Regions from separate parts of the Sodalis sp. RH16 genome, predicted to be linked through region 3. Evidence: riboswitches for the same ligand, from Rfam matches in the RefSeq annotation. Region 3 holds a riboswitch; each other region holds the start of a gene.
The links. A riboswitch is a leader RNA that binds a small molecule or an ion and turns the genes downstream of it on or off. The one in region 3 is predicted to bind thiamine pyrophosphate.

Region 1 (7,838 bases), 1.5 Mb from region 3:
ACTGTTATACCTGGCCGAAAAGTTCGGCGCATTTCTGCCAAAAGAGATCGGCGCGCGCACCGAATGCCTGTCATGGCTGTTCTGGCAGATGGGCAGCGCGCCCTATATAGGCGGAGGCTTCGGCCATTTTTATGCCTACGCCCCCACCAAGATTGCCTATGCCATCGACCGGTTCGCGATGGAAGCAAAACGCCAGCTCGACGTGCTCGACAAGCGGCTGGCGGACAATGAGTATATTGCGGGCAGTGAATATACCATCGCCGATATGGCTATCTGGCCGTGGTATGGCGGCCTGGTGAAGGGCTGGATATACGACGCGGCGGAATTTCTGGCCGTTCAGGACTATAAGCATCTCCAGCGCTGGGCCGACACTATCGAACAACGGCCGGCCGTGCAGCGCGGGCGGATGGTCAATCGAGTCTTTGGCGAGCCGTCAAGCCAACTGCACGAACGTCATGACGCCGCCGACTTTGAGACCAAAACCCAGGATAAGCTTGCCGGCCAACGCTAGCGGCCGGTAAACCGGATGGTCTCCTTAAGCCTGGGCGTGGCGAAATCGAGAAAGCTGCGCACCTTCAGCGGCAGGCGAGATTGTCCGGTATACACCAGCCACAGCGGCATCGGTTCGGCCTCATACTCCGCCAGCACCACGCAAAGCTTACCGGCCGCCAGGCCGTCGGCGGCCTGGTAATGAAGCACCTGTGTCAATCCGACGCCGGCGATGGCGGCATCCACCGCGGCTTCCGCCGAGGTGGGCGACAGGCGGGCACGGATGGGGGTGTTGACAACTGCGCCGGAGGCGGGGGATCGAAACCGCCAATGGGTGGACAAATTGACGTGATCCACGCCCACGCAAGGGCGCGCCGCCAGGTCCGCCGGGGTCTTGGGCGCGCCGTGCTTCTTGAGAAAATCCGGGCTGGCCACCACCATCCAGCGCAGCTCGCCGATGCGCGTTGAAGAGAGGTTGCCATTCCCCGGCGGACCTATGCGTACCGCCACGTCGATATGTTCGCTGATAAGTTCCAGCCGGGCGTCCGACAGGGCAAGGCGCACGTTCACGTCAGGATACTGCGCCAGGAATGCGTTGATGATGGGCAGCACGTGCAGACGGCCGAAGGTCAGCGGCGCCGTGATCAACAGCTCGCCCTTGGGGGTGACGTACTCGCCGACGGCGCCGCGATCGGCCTCGTTCACCTGCTCAAGTATGCGCTTGGCGGCCTGAAGGTAGTCGGCGCCGGCATCGGTGAGCTCAAGGCGTCGGGTAGTGCGAACCAGCAGGCGCGTTCCCAGGTGATTCTCCAGCTCCCCCAGTTTTCGGCTCAGGGTCGGCAGCGGAATGTGCAGGTAACGGGCCGCCGCGGACAGCGTTCCGCGATCCACCACTTCGACGAAAATCGCCATCGCCTCGAGCTTGTCCATCCATTATTCCATTCACAGAGAATATGTTTCTCAAAAATAGCGGATTATTATTCATAACGGAAGGGACTATCCTACAGTTCTCGCAGTTAAGGCCGTGTGGCCGGTTCTGTTGGGTGGGCGCCCGGTGCCGACCCGGCAGGATTATTCAACGCTCTCAGGAGAAGACCATGGATTACATAAAACTCGGCCGAACCGGCCTCGACGTGTCGCGGCTGTGTCTTGGCTGCATGACCTACGGCGTGCCTGACCGTGGCGGTCACGAATGGACGCTGGATGAGGAAAAGAGCCGTCCGCTTATTCGCCGCGCGGTGGAAGCGGGCATTAACTTCTTCGACACTGCCAACGTTTATTCCGACGGCACTTCCGAGGAAATCGTCGGCCGGCTGCTTAAAGAGTTCGCGCGCCGCGAAGAGATAGTGATTGCCACAAAAGTGCACGGCCGCATGCATCCGGGACCGAACGGCGCGGGTCTCAGCCGCAAGGCCATCATGCAGGAAATCGACAATTCACTGCGCCGGCTTGGTACCGATTATGTCGATCTTTATCAGATTCATCGCTTCGACTACAGCGTGCCCATCGAAGAGACGCTGGAAGCGCTTCATGATGTCGTAAAAGCAGGCAAGGCCCGTTATATCGGCGCTTCCTCCATGTATGCCTGGCAATTCGCCACCATGCTCCATGTCGCCGAAGCCCATGGCTGGACGAAGTTCTCCACGATGCAGAACTATGTCAATTTGCTCTATCGCGAGGAAGAACGCGAAATGCTCCCGCTGTGCGAGGCCAAGGGCATTGGCGTGATCCCGTGGAGCCCCCTGGCGCGCGGCCGGCTGACGAGGCCATGGGATGACAGTACTAAGCGATCCGAGACCGACAAGTTCGGCAAGACGCTTTATGAACATACCGCCGATGCCGATCGCCGGGTCGTCGAAGCGGTGGCGGCGGTGGCGGAGGAACGCCACGTCCCCCGCGCGCAGGTGGCTCTTGCCTGGGTACTGGCTAAATCAGCGGTGTCCGCTCCCATTGTCGGAGCCTCCAAGCCGGGTCATCTTGACGACGCCGTCGCCGCCCTGGATCTGGTATTGAGCGCCGAGGAGATAGCCCGGCTCGAGGCGCCGTATGTTCCCCATAGCGTGGTAGGTTTCTCATAAGCCAGACTGGAATATGAACACTGGTTTTGAGGACGAGAATGACCGCCTGGGATAAAAAGCCGGGCGGTTGTATTCATCAGCCCTATGTTTAACGCCGGATATCATTATACTGTCCGGCCATAAAGATAATTGCGCGATAAGGGACCGGGGTCATGATGAATAACGATGTGCTGCGCAGCGTACGCTATATGCTGAATCTGCATAATGAACAGCTCCTGGGCATATTGGCGTTAGCGGAGTGCGTCATTACGCCGCAACAGATGGCCGGCTTCGTTAAAAAAGAAGAGGAAGAGGGCTATGCGCCCTGTCCGGACATGGTGATGGGCTGTTTTCTTCATGGCCTGGTGATTCATAAACGCGGCCGGGATGAAACGATGCCGGAAGCTAAAATTGAACGAAAAATCACCAATAATATTATCCTGAAAAAGCTGCGTGTCGCCTTTTCACTGAAAACCAACGACCTGCAGGACATTCTCCAGTCCCAGGACTTTCGCCTCTCCCTGCCGGAGGTGACCGCCATGCTGCGGTCTCCGGGGCATAAAAATTATCGGGTATGCGGCGATCAGGTCCTGCGTTACTTTCTTAAAGGACTGGCTGCCCGGCTTCGCAAAGCGGTATAGAGCACATATTGAATAATTACCCTTTTGTTTAGCGAAAGAATAATTTGTGTTGCTCTATGGCGCGGTGCATGAGGAAATATTCCCCGTGTTCTGCGATGCCCGATGAGATGATCTTCCAGCCGTGACGCTGGTAAAACGCCAGGGCTCGGCGATTTTTGGTCAGGCACTTCAGGGCCATCTTATCGCCGCACAGCGGATAGCAGGCTTCCAGCAGCGCAGTGGCCACCCCCTGCCGCTGCCAGGCAGGATCAACAAATAGATTGTGCAAAAAGCTGTCCGGCAGCCAAAGGGAGGCAAAGCCGACAATGTGATTTTGCTCTTCGGCCACCAAAATCTTTTCGCCAAATGTCGCACCGTCGAAATCCTCCAGATGCCACTGTCTGCCGTCCAGCCAGGTCCAGCATTTTTTGCGGGAAGAGAGGTACAGGGTGCGTAAAAAGGGTCGGTCTGATTCTCGATAAGTCCTGACAAGCACAGCTTCTCCTTACTGCAACTACCCGGTGCAGTGGATGGATTCTTGGGAAAGCACTCGGTGCTTAATTATATCAGACAATTTGTCAATAATTTGATGGTTGTGGCCCTTCCGGACCGAATCCGCGGTTTCGGCCGGTAACAACGGACCGCCGGGCGGTGGGAGGCGGCGACGGTATTAAGGTATCAGTGGGTCAATTTTCCTAACAGATAAGGATATCCCTTGTTCTATTAGTAGTTGCATCAATACCTGGCCTCTTATATTATCGAAAATCCTCTTGAAATTAACCTTTCAGCCAGTCATTAATTACCTGGCGGGAATATTAAATGATGAGTATTAGTTAATATTGCAGGCATAGATTATGGAAAAATCAGTTGAAAACAGCCAAGATGTTTTTATCACAGCCATGAAAAAAGAACTTAAGCTCTATCTTATCCAGATTTTCAAGAATACTCATGTTTTTTGTTTTGCTTACTTAATGATGAACAAATCACACAGTTTTCCTGCCTCTATAATATCCGATTATCCGGCGGGCTGGATTAATCAATATAAAAACCATGGCTATCAAAAAATTGATCCGGTCATGATCATCGCATGCCGGAAATTTTCGCCATTTATTTGGCCTGACAATCCGGCGATAATCCATCAGCACAGTTTTTTCAATCTGTCGAAATTTTATCGTCTGAACAGCGGTTATACCTTCACGTTGCATGACGGCGACGACAATCTGGCGACGCTGAGCCTCACCAATCGCACCGGCAGCTCGGATTTTTATCGTATCATCGAGCAAAATAAGGAAAAATTCCAGATGCTGTTGATTACCACCCATGAAAAAGTGATCAATTTTATGCGCGCCGAAATGCGCGCTATGCAGCCTTACGGCGGCCCACCCACCCATGCACTGCTATCGCCCAGGGAAAAAGAAGTATTATTCTGGGCCAGCGCGGGTAAAACCTATGGCGAGGTGGCCACTATTCTTACCATCAGAGAAGGAACGGTAAAATTTCATATAAGAAATATTATTGATAAGCTTGGCGTTGTCAATGCTAAACATGCCATTAGCCGTGCCATGGAGCTCAAGCTTTTCAGTTAATGCTTTATGAACGATAAGGTTGGATAATATTATCTTCGCTGGTCTTGTGTGTTCTGTTTTATTATCCAAAATAAAAATTATTTAATTTTTATTAAACCAGATCCATATATTGATGTGCTAATTACATTCATTTTCTCAGGGTTTCACCTCGGAAAGCTAAAACCTGATGTTTATTGTAGCTGCGTTTATACCCTCTCTTTTAATCTAATCGGACGGGATACCGGCGCCGCGAAGTTGTAGACAGTGTCGGTAATAGACATTGAAAATACAGCAGGAAGCAAATAGGATTGATTATATTACATGTGTAAAATTATTGCCCCTTATCTGCTTTTTTTATTCCCTTTGACGGCCTTCGCCTCCAATGTTGTTGATAAAGAGGTGCTGCAACGCATTTTGAATAACGTTTCCCATGAGTGCCTTGGCAATCCGGCCTGGCCAATCTCCCTGCCGGTGGATAACGATCCCTGGCTCTTGGGCCGTATCGAGGCCTTGGCCGAGTCGGGGCTGGTTCAGCCGGCCTGGCTTGATAATCGCCCCGTCTGGCTGCTGACCCCCACCGGCGCAGGTTCCTCGCCTCGCACCGGCGATGGGTGCATCGGCCGGATGCTGTTGCGGCATGGCTTGCAGGAAGTCCCCTGCGATCGTTGATCTTTTCTTCCCGCACCCGGATAATCAACAGACTTGACTCGGGGTGTCCGTTGTTACGCAGCGGACTGAGATTTAACCCGCATAACCTGATCTGGATAATGCCAGCGTAGGGAAGTCACGGCGTCCCTTCCTCCGGATCCCGTCTTCTTAAACGCCGGCTGGGAGCAATATGACTGTACAACCTATGGAATTTCCCGGCCTGACCGCGGCCGCCTCCCTTGATTTGCTTCGGCAGCATGCGCCGCTGGTGCATTGCTTGACCAATGACGTGGTGCAGGCTTTTACCGCCAATACCCTGCTGGCGCTCGGCGCCGCGCCGGCAATGGTGGTCGATCCGGAAGAGGCGGCGCAATTCAGCGCCATGGCCGATGCCCTGCTGGTGAATATCGGCACGCTGCGCCGCCGCCAGGCGGAGGCCATGCTGGCCGCCGTCCAGGCCGCTAACGAGGCCGGCACTCCGTGGGTACTCGATCCGGTGGCGGCGGGACCTCTTGCCTATCGAACCGGGTTCGCCCATAGCCTCCTGCCGCTGCGCCCGGCCGCCATCCGCGGCAATGCCTCCGAGATCCTGGCCTTGGCCGGCGAGAGCGCTCTGGGACGCGGCGTGGACAGTGCCGATGATTCCAGCCTGGCCCTGTCCGCCGCCCGGAAGCTGGCCACGGACCATCACACGCTGGTGGCGGTAACGGGACGGGTGGATTTTGTCACCGACGGGGAGCGGATATGGTCCATCAATGACGGCCATCCGCTGATGACCCGGGTGACGGGGACCGGCTGCGCGTTATCGGCGGTGGTGGCGGCCTTTTGCGCGCTGCCGGGGGATCGTTTGTCGCACGTGGCCGCCGCCTGCAAAGTCATGGCCCGCGCCGGCCGGCTCACCGCGGCTGACGTCAGGGGGCCCGGCAGTTTTGCCGTGGATTTCCTTGATAGACTCTATACTCTCCAGGGAGAGCAGCTGCAATGAGCCGCATCCGGAATCTCTTGACCATCGCCGGTACCGATCCCAGCGGCGGGGCCGGCATCCAGGCCGATATGAAAACCTTTTCGGCCCTCGGCGCTTACGGCACCACGGTAATTACCGCCCTGGTGGCGCAAAATACCCGCGGCGTGCAATCCATCTATCCCATCACTCCTGAGTTTGTAGGTGAACAGCTGGACTCGGTGCTCAGCGATGTGCGTATCGACAGCGCCAAAATCGGCATGCTGGGGCAGGAGGATATCGTCCGGGTAGTGGCGGAAAAACTCCGGCAATATCCCATCCCCTTCGTGGTGCTGGACACGGTTATGGTGGCGAAAAGCGGTGATTTCCTGCTGGCGCCGGATGCGGTGTCGGCGCTAAGGGATGAACTGTTGCCGCTGGCATCCATCATCACCCCCAACCTGCCGGAGGCGGCGGCATTATTGAACTGCCCGCCGGCGGCCGATGAAAGCGGCATGCGTGAGCAGGGCCGGGCGCTGCTGGCCTTGGGTTGCCGGGCGGTGGTGATGAAAGGCGGCCATCTGCATGGAGAATCCAGCCCCGATTGGCTGATTACCGCCGACGGGGAGCTGCGGTTCGATGCCCTGCGGGTCAATACCCGCCATACCCACGGCACCGGCTGTACGCTGTCCGCCGCGTTGGCGGCGTTGCGCCCGCAATATGACGACTGGGAGCAAACCCTGCGGGCGGCGAAAGCCTATTTGCAGCAGGCGTTGCTGCATGCCGATGATTTAGAGGTCGGGCAGGGGATTGGACCCGTCCATCATTTCCACCAGTGGTGGTGACATGCCGGTTAACACACCTTCGGCGTAGCTCAACAGCGAGCGGGCATATTGCAGATGGCGGGCGTCGAAGACGTTAAGCGGATAGTGTTTCTCGGCGCGGTGGGGACGAATGCGCAGCGAAGGCACGAGTTTGTCCTGCTTTTTATCCGGTACCGCGGTAAAGATATATCCCGGCTGCAGGCGGTTGTCTTCATCGCGCCATAATAACTGCAATGACGGATAGGGGGGGTTGGAACGGGCGATAAAAACGTTGCCGGACCAAAAGCCCTCGAACGGTCCGTCCTTTTGCAGGCGCTTCTCTTCGAAAACCGGTGCGTTGACCCATGCGGTCAATGCCGCAGGAGTAATGGCCTGTTCCAGCTGTTTCCACAGCGGGCAGCCGTTTTCCAATTGCCAGCAGGCTAAACCGATATAGTCGTTTAGCGCCTGCCAATCCTGTTCCAATTTAAGTTTTAACGACTTGTCGAACAGGTTGCGGTATTGGACGATGGGACTGCGCAGCTCACCGATGGTGTCATAGGTAATCAAGGTGGCATTGCGCGGCTTGCGGCGCAGCGATAACCAGAGAAATATTTTGGGGATGCGAAAGGCGATGGACTGCACGCTAAGACGGTATTGATTCTCCTTGGACAGCACAAAGCCGTTGGAGGTACCGCGCTTTTCGCGATAATTGT
Region 2 (7,838 bases), 1.0 Mb from region 3:
CGCATCCAGATGCAGGAACTGATCAAGAACTGTGCTGAGTTCGGCGTTCAGCTTTACGATTTGAACCATCCCTACCAGGGTATCGTGCATGTGATAGGCCCGGAACAGGGCATGACCCTGCCGGGCATGACCATCGTTTGCGGCGACTCCCATACCGCTACCCACGGAGCGTTCGGTGCGTTGGCCTTCGGCATCGGCACTTCGGAAGTAGAACATGTGCTGGCCACCCAGACCCTGAAGCAGGGCCGCGCCAAGACCATGAAAGTGGAAGTCACCGGCAAGGCCGCCGTAGGCATAACCGCCAAGGATATTGTATTGGCGGTTATCGGCAAGATCGGTTCCGCCGGCGGCACCGGACATGTGGTGGAATTCTGTGGCGACGCCATCACCGCCCTGAGCATGGAAGGCCGCATGACGCTGTGCAATATGGCTATCGAAATGGGCGCCAAGGCCGGGCTGGTGGCCCCCGACGATACCACTTTCGCTTATCTGCAGGGCCGCCAGTTTGCGCCGAAAGGCGATAGCTGGCCGCAGGCGGTGGCCTATTGGAAGACCTTGCGCTCCGATGACGACGCGGTATTCGACAAAATCGTTACCCTGAGCGCTGAAGATATCGCGCCGCAGGTGACCTGGGGCACCAACCCCGGCCAGGTTATCGCCATCAATCAGAATATCCCCTCGCCGGAGTCGTTCAGCGATCCGGCGGAGCGTAACTCCGCCGCCAAGGCGCTGGCCTATATGGATTTGCAGCCGGGCATCCGCCTGACCGACGTGGCCATTGACAAGGTGTTTATCGGATCTTGCACCAACTCCCGCATCGAGGATCTGCGCGCGGCGGCTGCCATCGCCAAAGGCCGTCAGGTGGCCCCGGGCGTGCAGGCCATCGTGGTGCCGGGTTCCGGTCCGGTTAAGGCACAGGCGGAAGCCGAAGGGCTGGACAAAGTGTTTATCGACGCCGGTTTTGAATGGCGCCTGCCCGGCTGTTCCATGTGCCTGGCGATGAACAATGACCGCCTGAACCCCGGCGAACGGTGTGCATCCACCAGCAATCGTAATTTCGAAGGCCGCCAGGGCCGCGGCGGACGCACGCATCTGGTGAGTCCGGCCATGGCGGCGGCGGCGGCGGTCACCGGGCATTTTGCCGATATTCGCGAATTGAATTAAGGGAGTCAGCAACATGGCAAAATTTACACAACATACCGGACTGGTGGCGCCGTTGGATGCCGCGAATGTGGATACCGACGCCATCATTCCAAAGCAATTTTTGCAGAAAGTCACCCGCACCGGCTTCGGCCAGCACTTGTTCAACGACTGGCGTTTTCTCGATAATGCCGGCCAGCAGCCCAATCCCGACTTTGTGCTGAATAAGCCCCGTTATCGCGGCGCCAGTATCTTGCTGGCCCGGGAAAACTTCGGCTGCGGCTCTTCCCGCGAACATGCGCCCTGGGCTTTGACCGATTATGGCTTCAAGGTGGTAATCGCCCCGAGCTTCGCCGATATTTTTTACGGCAACAGCTTTAGCAGCCAATTGCTGCCGGTGGCCCTGCCCGCTGAACAGGTGGATGAGCTGTTTACTTTGGTGAACGCTCAAGAAGGCACGACCTTTACCGTGGATCTTGAACGGCAGCAGGTGATTGCCGGCGATAAAACCTATCCGTTCGAAATAGATGCTTTTCGCCGTCATTGCATGATCAACGGCCTCGACAGCATCGGCCTGACGCTGCAGCACGAGACCGCCATTACCGAGTACGAAGCCAAGCAGCCGGTGTTTCTGCACTAGCCTGTAGTGTTTTTCACCGTGTTTAAGACACCGGTCCTTCCGTCGTCTGACATTCTGTTGCAAGCCGGGGAGTTTTACTCTCCGGCTTTTATTTGCTGGGAAGAGGATACAGAGCCCGTTTTATTGGCAGGCTGGCCTTAATATCTGGGACATGACGCCAATTGGCTCTTCTCGGTGCGCCAATCGATACGGGCTATTCGAGGCTGCGTTTAAGTATTTTATAGCTGAAGCCTCATAAATTTTTTCACAAAAAACCTTTAAATTAAATATATATAAATATCTTCACCCGCCTCTGAGATACTTTTACCCCCCTGACATTAAAAAAACCGGCAAGCTTTCGCTTCCCGGCTGGTTGATTTCACCAATACTCACAAGCTTACGTTTATCAAAGCAGCAAAATCCTTTTTATTGCTCCATACCATGGATACTCTATTCATAGAATATTATATCCAGTGCTGGTATTCGTTTTCCGACATCTTATCGATGTGCCACTGGGTTACCTGTAATAACAGCGCCATCCTTGCTGCGCTTGAAGCCTTATCAGGGCGACCGCCTTTACCGATGGCACGCAGATAACATTGATAGAATCGTCGTAACGTCGTTTTTTTCATCTGTTTGCCCCCGTCGCCTCCTTTCGATGCTCCCCTTTCGACAAAAGCATTATCGGCTTATTATAGCGGAAGAAAAATAGACGGCTTTCGAAGGAGAGTTCCTCTTTTATGACTTCATCCCGCTTGCATCAGCAATTTATCCGCCTGTGGCAAAGCTGCCAGGGGCAGGAGCAAGAGACCACTCTGCAGGATTTGGCGCTGGTGCTCAGCTGCTCTCGGCGCCATGTCCGTTCCCTGCTGAAAGCGATGCAGGATATGGGCTGGCTGGAGTGGCGTTCCCAGGCCGGACGCGGCAAACACTCACATCTCCGGTTTCTTTATACCGGCCTGGCGTTGCAACAGCAGCGGGCCGAAGACCTGCTGGAGCAGGATCGCATCGACCAGTTGGTGCAATTGGTGGGGGACAAAGATGTAGTGCGCCAGATGCTGTTGTCCCATGTGGGCCGCAGCTTCCGGCAAGGCAAGCATATTCTGCGGGTCCTCTACTATCGTTCACTGCAAAATTTGCTGCCCGGCACGCCGCTGCGCCGCTCGGAGAACCATGTGGTACGGCAGATCTTCAGCGGCCTGACCCGGATAAATGAGGAAAATGGGGAACTGGAGCCGGATCTGGCCCACCATTGGCAGCGGGTCTCGGCGCTCCATTGGCGTTTTTATCTGCGCCCGGCCATTCATTTTCATCATGGACGCGAGCTGACCACCGACGATGTGCGCCTGTCGCTGCTGCGCCTGAAAGACCAGCCGCTGTTCAGCCATCTGGATAGCGTCAGCTCGGCCACCGCCAATACCGTTGATATCACCCTGTCCGCGCCGGACGAATGGCTGCCCTGGCTGCTGAGCAGCGTATCGGCCATGATCTTGCCGCAGGAGTGGCAAACATTACCTGATTTTACCCGACGTCCCATCGGCACCGGGCCCTACGCCGTGGTCAACAATGGCCCGAGCCAGCTGAAAATCCGGGCTTTTGATGACTATTTCGGCTATCGAGCACTGATTGATGAGGTGAATATCTGGGTATTGCCGGATCTTACCGCTGAGCTGACCTACTCAGGGGTGCAACTGCAAGGGGACGACAGCGGCCATGATGAGCTGGAAACCCGCCTGGGGGACGGCTGCTATTTTATTCTGTTCGATCAGCGCTCGCCGCTGATGCAAAACCCGGAACATCGCCGCTGGCTCTGCGAAAACATCGACCCGATATCCATGCTGGTGCAGGCCGGACCGGCCTATCAGCACTACTGGTCGCCGGCCTACGGTATCCTGCCGCGCTGGCACCACAACAAGGTCGCCGAGGCGCGCCCGAAACCGTCGGGACTGACCCATCTCAGGCTGACGGTTTACCACGCCCATTCCGAATTTGATGATTTATGCCGCGCCTTGACCGAGGTCCTGGCACGACTGGATATCCAGTTGACCGTCAACACCCTGAACTACGAAGCCTGGCATCAGGGCGCGGCGCAGAGCGACATTTGGCTTGGCAGCGCCAACTTCTCCCCGCCGCTGGAATTCTCGCTGTTCGCTACCTTCTATGAAATGCCGTTACTGCATCACTGCCTGCAAACTGATTTCGCCCGGATAGCGCAAACCTGGCGCAGCCGGCAATTACCGCTGGCGGAGTGGTGCAGCGCGCTGGTCACCGATTATCGCCTGCACCCTCTGTTTCACCACCGGATGATATTGCAAGGGCAACGCAGCATGCGCGGCGTGCGCATGAATGCCCTCGGCTGGTTCGATTTCAAATCCGCCTGGTTTGCGCCGCCGGATTCCTAAACGCTGTCAAGAGGCGAACAAACCCATTACAATGAACGCGTTCTCAACGGGGTGCGATTTTTTCCGGCGCTATGCCGCCGGTGAATTTCGCTGAGACCACACCCGTCGAACCTGATCCGGTTAATACCGGCGAAGGGATTTGAGAGCGCGCCGCGCTGCCTCAGAACTCCTTTGCCATACTTCTTTTCAGGAGCGCAACGTGATAAAAAAATGGTTACCTTCCCTTATTTTACTGGCTTCCATACCCGCATGGGCAAAACCCGTATTGACGGTTTACACCTATGATTCATTCGCCTCCGAATGGGGTCCCGGCCCGGCTATTAAAAAGGCCTTTGAAGCCCAATGCGGCTGTGAACTGAAATTCATCGTCCAGGAAGACGGCGTCGCGCTGCTCAATCGCCTGCGCATCGAAGGGAAAAAAAGCAGTGCGGATGTGGTGGTAGGGTTGGATGATAATCTGATCCAGGCCGCCCAGGATACCCATCTGTTTAAACCCCATAACGTGGATACCGCAGGACTTACCCTGCCCGGCGGCTGGCATGACGCTACTTTTCTGCCTTTTGATTACGGCTATTTCGCCTTTGTCTACGATAAAAACAAGCTTAAAAATCCCCCCGCCAGCCTGCATGAGCTTATCGATGGCCCGGCGCCGCTGAAAATCATCTATGAAGATCCCCGCACCAGCACCCCCGGACTGGGTTTACTGCTGTGGGTGCAAAAAGTCTATGGCGACGACGCGCCACAGGCCTGGCAACGTCTGGCGAAAAAGACCGTTACCGTGCCCAAGGGCTGGAGCGAGGCCTATGGGCTGTTCCTGAAAGGGGAAGCGGATATGGTGCTCAGCTACACCACCTCGCCGGCCTACCATATAGTGGAAGAGAAAAAGGATAATTACGCCGCCGCGTCCTTCAGCGAAGGGCATTATGTGCAGGTGGAAGTGGCCGGCCAACTGGCCGCCAGTAAAAATCCCGAGCTGGCGCAGCAGTTTATGCATTTTATGGTGACGCCGGCCTTCCAGCAGACCATCCCCACCGGCAACTGGATGTACCCGGTGATAAAGACTCCGCTGCCGGCCGGTTTTGACCAGCCGCCGCAAAAAACGCTGTCCTATACGCCGCAGGAAGTGGCGAAACAACGGAACAATTGGACCCAGACATGGCTGCGCGCCGTCAGCCAATAATCCCCCGCTGGCTATGGCCGGGACTGTTGGCGGCCACGCTGCTGGCCGCCATTGCGCTGTCGGCCGTGGGCGCGTTATGGATCAATGCCCCGGCCGCCCAATGGCGGGATATGCTGACCGACGGCTATCTTCGCCATGTGCTGCGTTTTACCCTCTGGCAGGCGCTGCTGTCGGCGGTACTGTCGGTCTTGCCGGCGATTTTTCTCGCCCGGGCGCTTTTTCGCCGTCGTTTCCCCGGCCGCCTGCTGCTGCTGCGCTTTTGCGCCATGACGCTGGTGATGCCGGTGCTGGTGGCGGTATTCGGTATATTGGACGTTTACGGCCGCCAGGGCTGGCTGGCGCAGATAAGCGCGGCGCTGCACCTGCCTTATGGTTTCTCCCCCTATGGTTTGCCGGGTATTCTGCTGGCCCATGTCTTTTTTAACCTGCCGCTGGCGACGCGGCTGCTGCTGCAGGGACTGGAAAGTATCCCGGTGGAACACCGCCAGCTGGCGGCACAGCTCAATATCAGCGGCTGGAATTTTTTCCGGCTGCTGGAGTGGCCCTGGTTGCGCCGTCAGCTACTGCCGGCGGCGGCGCTGATTTTTATGCTGTGCTTCGCCAGTTTCGCCACCGTGCTATCCCTGGGGGGCGGGCCCGGAGCCACCACCATCGAACTGGCCATTTACCAAGCGCTGAGCTACGACTACGATCCCGGCCGCGCGGCGCTGCTGGCATTGCTGCAAATGATCTGCTGCCTGGGCCTGGTACTGTTCAGCCAGCGTCTGGCCAAGGCTTTTCCGGTGGGGGACACCCGGCCGTCAGCCTGGCGCAATCCCCGCGACAGGCACCGGGGAAGAATCATCGACGGGATCGTTATCGTCATGGCATTGCTCTTGTTGCTGCCCCCCTTGCTGGCGGTGGTCGCCGACGGTATCAACCGCGACCTTGCCTCGGCCCTGGCCCGGCCAGCCTTATGGTCGGCCATGCTCACCTCGTTACGGATTGCCCTCGGCGCCGGCCTGCTGTGTATTACCCTAACGCTGATGCTGTTATGGAGCAGCCGGGAACTGCGGTTACGCCGTTCTTTATGGGGAGCGCAGATGCTCGACCTGAGCGGCATGCTGATCCTGGCGATGCCGGGCATTGTCCTGGCCGCCGGCTTCTTTCTGCTGGCCAATAACAGCGTCGGGCTACCGCAGTCACCCTATGGGCTGGTGATACTGACCAACGCCCTGATGGCCGTACCCTATGCGTTGAAAATTCTGGAAACACCGATGCTGGACGTGGCGGAGCGCTACAACCGTCTGTGCCTGTCCCTGGGCATCCGGGGCGCGGCGCGGTTAAACGTGGTGGAGTGGCGGGCGCTGCGACAGCCCCTCGGACGGGCGATGGCCTTTGCCAGCATTCTTTCCATCGGGGATTTCGGCGTGGTGGCCCTGTTCGGCAACGAACATTTCCGCACCCTGCCTTACTACCTCTATCAGCAAATCGGCGCCTACCACAGTCAGGACGGAGCGGTGAGCGCGCTGGTCCTGCTGCTGTTGTGCTTTATACTGTTTTCCGTCATTGAAAAACTCTCGGAGTCCCATGATCCAGCTTGATAACGTGACCTATCTTTACCGTCATCTGCCGATGCGTTTCGATCTGCGGCTGGCGGCGGGTGAAAAGGTCGCGGTGCTCGGGCCGAGCGGCGCGGGGAAAAGCACGCTGCTCAATCTCATCGCCGGCTTTTTATCGCCGGACTGCGGCCGGATAGCGCTGAACGGCGAGGATCACAGTAACACCCCGCCCGATCGGCGACCGGTATCCATGCTGTTCCAGGAAAACAACCTGTTTGCCCATCTTACGGTGGCGGAAAACATCGGCCTCGGCCTGCATCCCGGCCTGCGGCTCACCGCCGAACAACGGGATCGGGTGCAAGGCGTGGCGCTGCAGGTGGGGCTTGAAGACCTGCTGCAGCGGTTGCCGGGCCAGTTATCCGGCGGCCAGCGCCAGCGGGCGGCGCTGGCGCGCTGTCTGGTGCGGGATCGGCCGATTCTGTTGCTGGACGAGCCGTTTTCCGCCTTGGACCCGGCGCTGCGCAACGATATGCTGCAACGGGTGGAGGAGGTCTGCAACCAGCGCGGCCTGACGCTGCTGATGGTATCGCACAATCTGGATGACGCCGTGCGTATCGCGCCGCGCACCCTGCTGATCGTGGACGGCCGCGTTTATTATGACGGTCCGACCCGCCGCCTGGCCTCGGGAGAGGCGCCCGAGGCCGCCATATTGGGTATCAAGCCCGGCGACGGCGGCAGATAGCAAGCAGGTAGCCATGGGCGACAAACGCTCCCGCCCCTCACGCTCGTCCGAAGGCCGCATGCTTGCACGATTGCACGATTGCACGTTTGCACGTTTGCACGTTTGCACGTTTGCACGTTTGCACGATTGCGGCAGGCTTGGTGATATTTTGATGATATCGCAATTTTGCCCGCCAGATTATATGCTTATAACAATCAATATTATTGCCCAGGCA
Region 3 (7,838 bases):
AGGGGCTGTAGACACTGAGAATGGTGACCGCTCGCTGCGCCTGGTCGTCGTTGCGCCATAAACGCACTACGCCCCGGTCGGCAATATAGCCGCTGGCGGTGAAGGAAGGCAGTTGGTCCTGGCGGTGACTACAGGCGTTGAGCATAACGGCAAACAGCCCAATCCAGCCCCACCGGCGCGCAAACAAAAGGGGCATAGTAGCCCCTCCGCTTAATCTTTTCACCAACACACTGTATTTACTTAACAGCGTCTTTCAGGGCCTTGCCAGAAACAAATGCGGGCACATTGGCCGCAGCAATTTTGATTTCTTTGCCGGTCTGAGGATTGCGTCCAGTGCGTTCGCTACGATGATTAATTTTGAAAGTACCGAAACCAACCAATTGTACTGCATCACCCTCTTTTAGAGACTCAGTAATTGCCGCCAAAGTGGATTCCAATGCTGACTTTGCCTGTGCCTTGGAAAGATCAGCCTTATCAGCAATTACATCAATCAGTTGAGTCTTGTTCATATGTTATCCTTACAGTGTGTTTATCGCTTGCTAAGCATCGAGTGCGACGGATATGCCAAAAATTTAGCGCTCTCCTGCAAACACGCACCGATAGCCACTTTTTTTATGCCCCCCCAAATGTAGACCAGACAGGGTGCAGATGTGAAGTCTTAAGACATGGCAAAACAGGTCTTAAATCACGTTTTATTGCCTTATTGCTGTAAATTTATCCCAATATTGCTAATTCCGGCTTCGCGCAGGTCTGCCCGCAGTCCCTTTATTAAATCTAGGTCGCGATTTTCACAGGCCGCCAACAAGCGAAAAATCTCCCATTGGATATCCCATTCTTGCTCAATGGCGGGTAATGCGCTCAGCTCTTCATCGGGCATTTCCCGTTCAGCTTCGGTCATTTCCAGCATTGCTACCGTATGGATGGAAGTTTCACTTACGCTGACGGCATGTGCCAGCGTCTCACCACTTAAATACGAATGCAATAATTCACTAAGCGCGACACAAGCATCGATCGCCGGGTAAACACCATAAAAATCGAAGTCATCGGCCGCGGGAATACAGTCTTCCAGCTTTTCTAATTGTAAATCAAAATTGACCTTAGCATCTTTAACTACCTGTGTCTCCCAAACCAGGTCGAGAATGCGACGATAAATCGCTGCTTCGCCAAAACCGGTTTGCGTACAGAACAAATGGTAGTTGGGATACATCCGCTCGCACAGCGATGCCATAAAAATCACGTGTTGCCAGCTGTCCAGCTTCTCCAGACGCAAATGTATCGGATTACGTAACATCGCACTATCTCAATATTCTTAATATTGCGAAGCAGTGTACCCGAAATTGCCCGGTTCCCCTATTGCGGATTAAACAAGTCCGGGCTTTCCTGATCTTGCCGCCAGCGCTGAAACGCCATGCGATTCGAGGCCACCGCATCCGCCCAGCGGGTAGGTTCAGGCAAACGGTATCCTCTCATACACAGGCGCACCCAATGCAGCGCGCTGTCCAAACCCACCCGATGCCCGGTGGAGATAAACAGCGGATTACAGCGTAATTTACTGCGCCATACCCAGGCGACCTGCTCACCTTTATCGATGAGAGGAGCCCTGGCGTCCGGTTCATCGCTCAGCGGCTCGAAACGACCGCACAAGCGGCGTTTCGCCACGCCGATGGTGGGCCGGTCGATTAATAGGCCAAAGTGACTGGCGACCCCCAAACGGCGCGGATGGGAGATGCCGTGGCCGTCCACAAAGACCAAATCCGGCTGCTGCGAAAGACGCTGCCATGCGGCCAGTAGGGCCGGGTACTCCCTGAAGGACAAAAAGCCGGGAATATACGGCATGGTGGTATTGATACGCGCCACCTGATACTCGATGAGCTCCAGGGACGGAAAGCGCAGCAGAGCAATGGCCGCGCGGGTCACCTCGCCCCCTTGTTCAAATCCCACATCGGCGCCGGCGATGATTGACGGGGTCTCGAAATCAAAAGCGTCATGACGGATAACATTTCCCGCGGTGGCGATTTGCTGCGCACGTAATCCGGCTATATCCACAATTTCCATAATGCCAGCTCCTACGGGTGATAACCTCAGCGTCAACGAATGATAACGCCGGCGACTACATGTGGTAAGGATTAAGGGTGATAAGGACGCGACAGGCGGTGTACCGCCTCCACCAATACGCCGGCGTTTTCCGGCGGCACATCCTGGTGAATGCCATGCCCCAGGTTAAACACATGTCCTTCCCCGTACCCGAAACCCGCAAGTATTTCAGCGGCTTCCAGCTCGATGCGCTGCGGTTGGGCGTACAGTATCGACGGATCCATATTGCCTTGCAGAGCCACTTTATCTCCCACGAGGCGGCGGGCGTCGCCGATGTCGGTGCTCCAGTCAAGGCCCAGGGCGTCGCAACCGGTTTGGGCCATCTGTGCCAGCCACTGTCCGCCGCCCTTGGTGAACAAGGTCACCGGCACCCGGCGCCCTTCGTTCTCCCGCAGCAGACCGTCGATGATTTTATGCATGTAAGCGAGAGAGAATTCCCGGTAGCCATTACCGGTAAGCACACCGCCCCAGGTATCGAAAATCATCACCGCCTGGACGCCGGCGCGAATCTGGGCGTTCAGATAAAGCGTGACGCTATCCGCCAGTTTGTCCAGCAGCAGATGCAGGCTCTTCGGTTCCGTATACATCAATTTTTTGATTTTGGTGAAGGATTTGCTGCTGCCGCCTTCAACCATGTAGGTTGCCAGGGTCCAGGGACTGCCGGAGAAGCCGATTAAAGGCACCTCGCCGCGCAGATTTTTTCGGATGGTACGCACCGCGTTCATGACATACACCAATTCCTGCTCGGGATCGGGAATGGGTAATTTTGTTATGTCGCCGAAAGATAAGAGGGGCCGCTCGAAACGCGGCCCCTCTCCCTGTTCAAAATAGAGTCCCAATCCCATGGCATCGGGGATGGTCAGAATATCGGAAAACAGAATCGCCGCGTCAAGGGGATAACGCCTTAACGGCTGCAGCGTCACCTCGCAGGCCAATTCAGCGTTTTTGCACAGCGACATGAAATCCCCGGCCTCGGCGCGGGTCGCCTGGTATTCCGGCAGGTAGCGACCGGCCTGCCGCATCATCCAGACCGGGGTCATATCCACCGGCTGGCGCAGCAGGGCGCGCAGGTAACGATCGTTTTTCAATTCATCCATGCTGGATTTCCTTTGTTATTAACGGGTTGTCGCAATAGAGCTGTCGGCATCCCGATCCGCGCGACATAGGGCCACCGTATCCTCGATTAACCGGCGGGCCACGGTGCCCGGCGGCGGCAATAACGGCAATGCATCGTAACGATACCAGCCGGCATCCAGGATCTCGCTGTGATCGGGGGTGATGTCGCCACCGTCATACTCCGCCATAAAAGCCATCATCAGCGAATGGGGAAAAGGCCATGGCTGAGAGGTGACATAGCGTACATTCTTCACCTTCACCTTGGTCTCTTCCATGACCTCGCGGGCCACCGTTTGCTCCAGCGTTTCACCCACTTCGACGAATCCGGCCAGCACGGTATAGATGCCGCCGCGATGGCGGGTATGCTGGGCCAGCAAAATTTCATCGCCCCGGCGAATCGCAACTATAATGCATGGAGCGATTTGCGGGTAATAGCGTTCATGGCAATGATCGCACAGGCAAGCCCACTCTTTGCCGCTAATGCGCATGGTATGTCCGCAGTAGCCGCAAAACCGGTGGGCCCGGTAGAATTCCGCCAGTTGGACACCCCGCCCTGCCAATTGGAACAGGCCGGGGTCTTGGTCAATGATCTGCCGGACCGATCCCATATCCCGGGGCATGGTATGGCGTACCAGCCAGGCGGTAGACCCTGCCCATTCGCCGATGGGGGTTGCAGTAAACCCCTGCAGCGACCAGGCGGAGGCCAAACCAAACGGCAATTCCCCTTGGGGTAACCACAATTTGCTGTTCTGGCTGACGACCCACCAGCCGTGTTCGTTACCGCTGAGTTCTTGTTCCATTTTAGTTGCACTACCCCTTTTTCACTGGCAATCTAGAATTTAGCTTTAAAAGATAAATAACGCAGCGTTACTTTTATTACATCGGAGTCTGTCATGTTAAACCAGCTGGAAATCTTGGCTCAACGGGTTGGCGGCAGTAACGAACTTATTGACCAATGGCTGGTGGCCCGCCGGGGCTTACTGGTTGCTTATTACCATCTCATCGGTCTTAAGCCCAACAAAGAAAAGCATACTCCTCTGGATGAAAACGCGCTGGACGACTTTTGCCATCATCTCGTGGACTATCTGTCCGCCGGCCATTTTCATGTGTACGATCGTATCGTGCCGGAGGCGGACGAAAGCGGTCCCAACCGTCTTTTAATAACGCAGATCTACCAGGCTTTGCAGGAAAATACGCAACAAATCATGTCGTTTTATGACAGCCAATTTGAGACCGCCGTGGATCATGACAACTGCATGGAGTTCCAGGAAGCCCTTTCCGGCGTCGGCGAGGCGCTGGGCACCCGGTTTTCGCTGGAGGACAAGCTGATTCAAAAGGCGTTGGAGCACCGAGCGGACTATCGGCCCTCGGAACCCGCCGCCAATAATGACCCGGATGCCTCGCGCCTGGCTTAACGCCGGGTCTGAGCATCCTTTTCGGCTCATCTGAGCCGCAACGCTGACCAATCGCCCCGGCGTCAACGAGTAGGGGCACTTTGTCAGCAAACGTTGGCTCGTGATGAGCCGGTATCTTGTCGGAGTGCCTAGCGCGTACATTACGCCAGGCTGAGACCGTTAATTCGGGATCCGCGGAACCTGATCGGGTTAATACCCGCGAAGGGAACAAGAGTAATTCAACGCCAAGAATCATCGTCGATCGACATATGATTCCAGCCCTGTCTTATTACTCCCGTAGCGCTCCGGACAAGCAATTTTCCCTAACTTCTTTATAAGGAATTGCTATGTCTCTACCCACCACTCCTTCCCGCCGCGAACAGCGGGCACAGGCCCAGGATTTTATCAACCGCCTGAAAGGCGAGGCGTTCCCCCAGTCCCGCCGCATTTATTTGCAGGGCAGCAGTGCCGATATCCGGGTGCCGATGCGTGAAATACAGCTCAGTCCGACCATGATCGGCGGTGATAAAAGCGCCCCCCGATATGAACAGAACGAGCCGGTGCCGATATACGATACCGCCGGACCCTATGGCGACCCGGAGATATCCATTGACGTACGCGCCGGTTTGTTTCCGTTGCGTGCCAACTGGATCGAACGCCGGGCGGATACCGAAACCGTCAGTGAATTAAGCTCTCGTTACAGCGGGGAGCGGCGTGCCGACGACGGTCTGGATGAAATCCGTTTTGCACCGGGCCATATGCCGCAGCGCGCCAAACCTGGGCGCTGCGTCACACAGTTACATTACGCCCGGGCGGGTATCGTGACGCCGGAAATGGAGTTCATTGCGCTGCGTGAAAACATGGGCCGTGAACGAATCCGCGGCGAGGTGCTATTGCAACAGCATCCCGGCCATGGCTTCGGCGCCGAGCTGCCGGAAAATATCACGCCGGAATTCGTGCGGCGGGAGGTTGCCGAGGGCCGCGCCATCATCCCCGCCAATATCAACCATCCCGAATCGGAGCCGATGATTATCGGCCGCAATTTTCTGGTGAAGGTCAATGCCAACATCGGCAACTCGGCGGTAAGTTCTTCCATCGAAGAAGAAGTGGAAAAACTGGTATGGTCCACGCGCTGGGGCGCGGATACCGTAATGGATCTCTCCACCGGACGCTATATCCACGAAACACGGGAATGGATACTGCGCAACAGCCCGGTCCCCATCGGTACGGTGCCCATCTACCAGGCGCTGGAAAAGGTCAACGGCGTGGCGGAGAATCTGACCTGGGAAACGTTCCGCGATACCCTCTTGGAGCAGGCGGAACAAGGGGTGGACTACTTTACCATTCATGCCGGCGTGCTGCTGCGCTATGTGCCCATGACCGCCAAACGGTTAACCGGCATCGTCTCCCGCGGCGGTTCCATTATGGCGAAATGGTGTTTGTCACATCACAAGGAAAGCTTTCTGTATGAACATTTCCGCGAAATCTGCCAAATCTGCGCCGCCTATGATGTAGCGCTGTCGCTGGGCGACGGCCTGCGCCCCGGCTCCATCCAGGACGCCAACGATGAGGCGCAGTTCGCCGAACTCTATACCCTTGGCGAGCTCACCAAAATCGCGTGGGAATATGACGTCCAGGTCATGATAGAAGGCCCCGGCCATATCCCGATGCATATGATTCGCCGCAATATGACCGAGCAGTTGGAGCACTGCCACGAAGCTCCCTTTTACACTCTCGGACCGCTGACAACCGATATCGCCCCCGGTTATGACCATTTTACCTCCGGCATCGGCGCGGCGCTTATCGGCTGGTTCGGCTGCGCCATGCTGTGCTACGTCACGCCCAAGGAACATTTGGGCCTGCCGAATAAAGAGGACGTGAAGCAAGGGCTAATCACCTACAAAATCGCCGCCCACGCTGCGGATCTGGCCAAAGGCCACCCCGGCGCGCAAATTCGCGATAACGCCATGTCCAAGGCGCGTTTTGAATTCCGCTGGGAAGATCAGTTCAACCTGGCGCTGGACCCCGCCACGGCACGCGCATACCACGATGAAACCCTGCCCCAGGAGTCCGGTAAGGTGGCGCATTTTTGTTCCATGTGCGGTCCTAAGTTCTGTTCAATGAAGATTTCCCAGGAAGTCAGGGATTATGCCGCCGCTCAGGCCATCGACGTTCAGCAAAGCGGCATGGATACGATGTCGGCCGAATTCCGCGCCCATGGCGGGGAAATCTATCTGACGCCCACTGAAGCGGGGATAGCTAAATGAATGCACTCAACGCACCTTTTGCCCCCACCGCCCATCGGCTGGGGCTCTATCCGGTGGTGGACTCCCTGGCCTGGATAGTCCGTTTGCTGGACGCAGGCGTCACCACCCTGCAGCTTCGGATCAAGGATCGGCCGGACGAGGCGGTAGAACCGGATATCGAAGCCGCCATCCTGCTGGGCAGGAAATACCAGGCCAGAATATTCATTAACGACTACTGGCGGCTGGCGGTGAAACACGGCGCTTACGGTGTGCATCTGGGCCAGGAAGACCTGGATACCGCCGATCTGTCGGTTATTCAGCGCGCCGGCCTGCGCCTGGGCCTCTCCACCCATGACGATCAGGAACTGGCTCGGGCGTTGTCGTTCCGGCCCTCTTATATCGCCCTGGGCCATATCTTCCCGACCCAGACGAAAATCATGCCGTCGCAGCCGCAGGGGCTGGCGGATCTCAAGCGCATGGCGGCCGGATTGGAGGATATTCCCACCGTGGCCATCGGCGGCATCAGTATCGATCGGGTGGACGCGGTAATGGACTGCGGCGTCGGCAGCGTGGCGGTGGTAAGCGCCATCACCAAAGCGCCGGACTGGCGGTTGGCCACCGCTGTCTTATTGCAGAAAACAGAAGGCCGGGAGGTGGCGGATGCTCAATGACCAGGCGTTTTTGCGCTACAGCCGGCACATGCTGCTGGAAGAGATAGGTCCCGAAGGCCAGGAAAAGTTAATGGCTGCAACCGTGCTGATAGCCGGTCTCGGCGGCCTGGGTTCCCCCGCCGCCCTGTATCTGGCGGCGGCTGGGGTCGGTACCCTGCTGCTGGCGGATGACGACCGAGTGGACGTCAGCAATCTTCAACGCCAGATTCTCTATCGAACCGGCGATATCACTCATTCCAAGGCCCTGGTGGCGCAGCAGCAGTTACAGGCGCTTAACCCGTTGGGAAAATATATCCCATTACAGGAGCGTCTGGCGG

Region 1: another riboswitch for thiamine pyrophosphate. It lies ahead of thiM (hydroxyethylthiazole kinase); the one in region 3 lies ahead of thiC (phosphomethylpyrimidine synthase ThiC).
Region 2: another riboswitch for thiamine pyrophosphate. It lies ahead of thiB (thiamine ABC transporter substrate binding subunit); the one in region 3 lies ahead of thiC (phosphomethylpyrimidine synthase ThiC).

The regions. Positions count from the first base shown of each region.
Region 1 covers NZ_CP178737.1:6,050,429-6,058,266, reverse strand. The annotation lists gene yghU (glutathione-dependent disulfide-bond oxidoreductase) at 1-511, shown strand, start outside; gene ACL2XJ_RS27665 (LysR family transcriptional regulator) at 508-1,419, opposite strand; gene ACL2XJ_RS27660 (aldo/keto reductase) at 1,587-2,567, shown strand; gene ACL2XJ_RS27655 (DUF1456 family protein) at 2,720-3,187, shown strand; gene ACL2XJ_RS27650 (GNAT family N-acetyltransferase) at 3,216-3,662, opposite strand; gene ACL2XJ_RS27645 (helix-turn-helix transcriptional regulator) at 4,021-4,752, shown strand; gene ACL2XJ_RS27640 (hypothetical protein) at 5,053-5,400, shown strand; TPP riboswitch at 5,430-5,530, shown strand; gene thiM (hydroxyethylthiazole kinase) at 5,570-6,364, shown strand; gene thiD (bifunctional hydroxymethylpyrimidine kinase/phosphomethylpyrimidine kinase) at 6,361-7,164, shown strand; gene ACL2XJ_RS27625 (hypothetical protein) at 7,111-7,838, opposite strand, start outside.
Region 2 covers NZ_CP178737.1:417,606-425,443, forward strand. The annotation lists gene leuC (3-isopropylmalate dehydratase large subunit) at 1-1,164, shown strand, start outside; gene leuD (3-isopropylmalate dehydratase small subunit) at 1,178-1,780, shown strand; gene sgrT (glucose uptake inhibitor SgrT) at 2,224-2,391, opposite strand; gene sgrR (HTH-type transcriptional regulator SgrR) at 2,500-4,161, shown strand; TPP riboswitch at 4,199-4,317, shown strand; gene thiB (thiamine ABC transporter substrate binding subunit) at 4,361-5,341, shown strand; gene thiP (thiamine/thiamine pyrophosphate ABC transporter permease ThiP) at 5,317-6,924, shown strand; gene thiQ (thiamine ABC transporter ATP-binding protein ThiQ) at 6,911-7,624, shown strand.
Region 3 covers NZ_CP178737.1:1,437,280-1,445,117, forward strand. The annotation lists gene ACL2XJ_RS06525 (DUF1481 domain-containing protein) at 1-196, opposite strand, end outside; gene hupA (nucleoid-associated protein HU-alpha) at 237-509, opposite strand; gene ACL2XJ_RS06535 (YjaG family protein) at 701-1,291, opposite strand; gene nfi (deoxyribonuclease V) at 1,351-2,046, opposite strand; gene hemE (uroporphyrinogen decarboxylase) at 2,127-3,191, opposite strand; gene nudC (NAD(+) diphosphatase) at 3,210-4,010, opposite strand; gene rsd (sigma D regulator) at 4,104-4,625, shown strand; TPP riboswitch at 4,736-4,849, shown strand; gene thiC (phosphomethylpyrimidine synthase ThiC) at 4,952-6,871, shown strand; gene thiE (thiamine phosphate synthase) at 6,868-7,521, shown strand; gene ACL2XJ_RS06570 (HesA/MoeB/ThiF family protein) at 7,511-7,838, shown strand, end outside.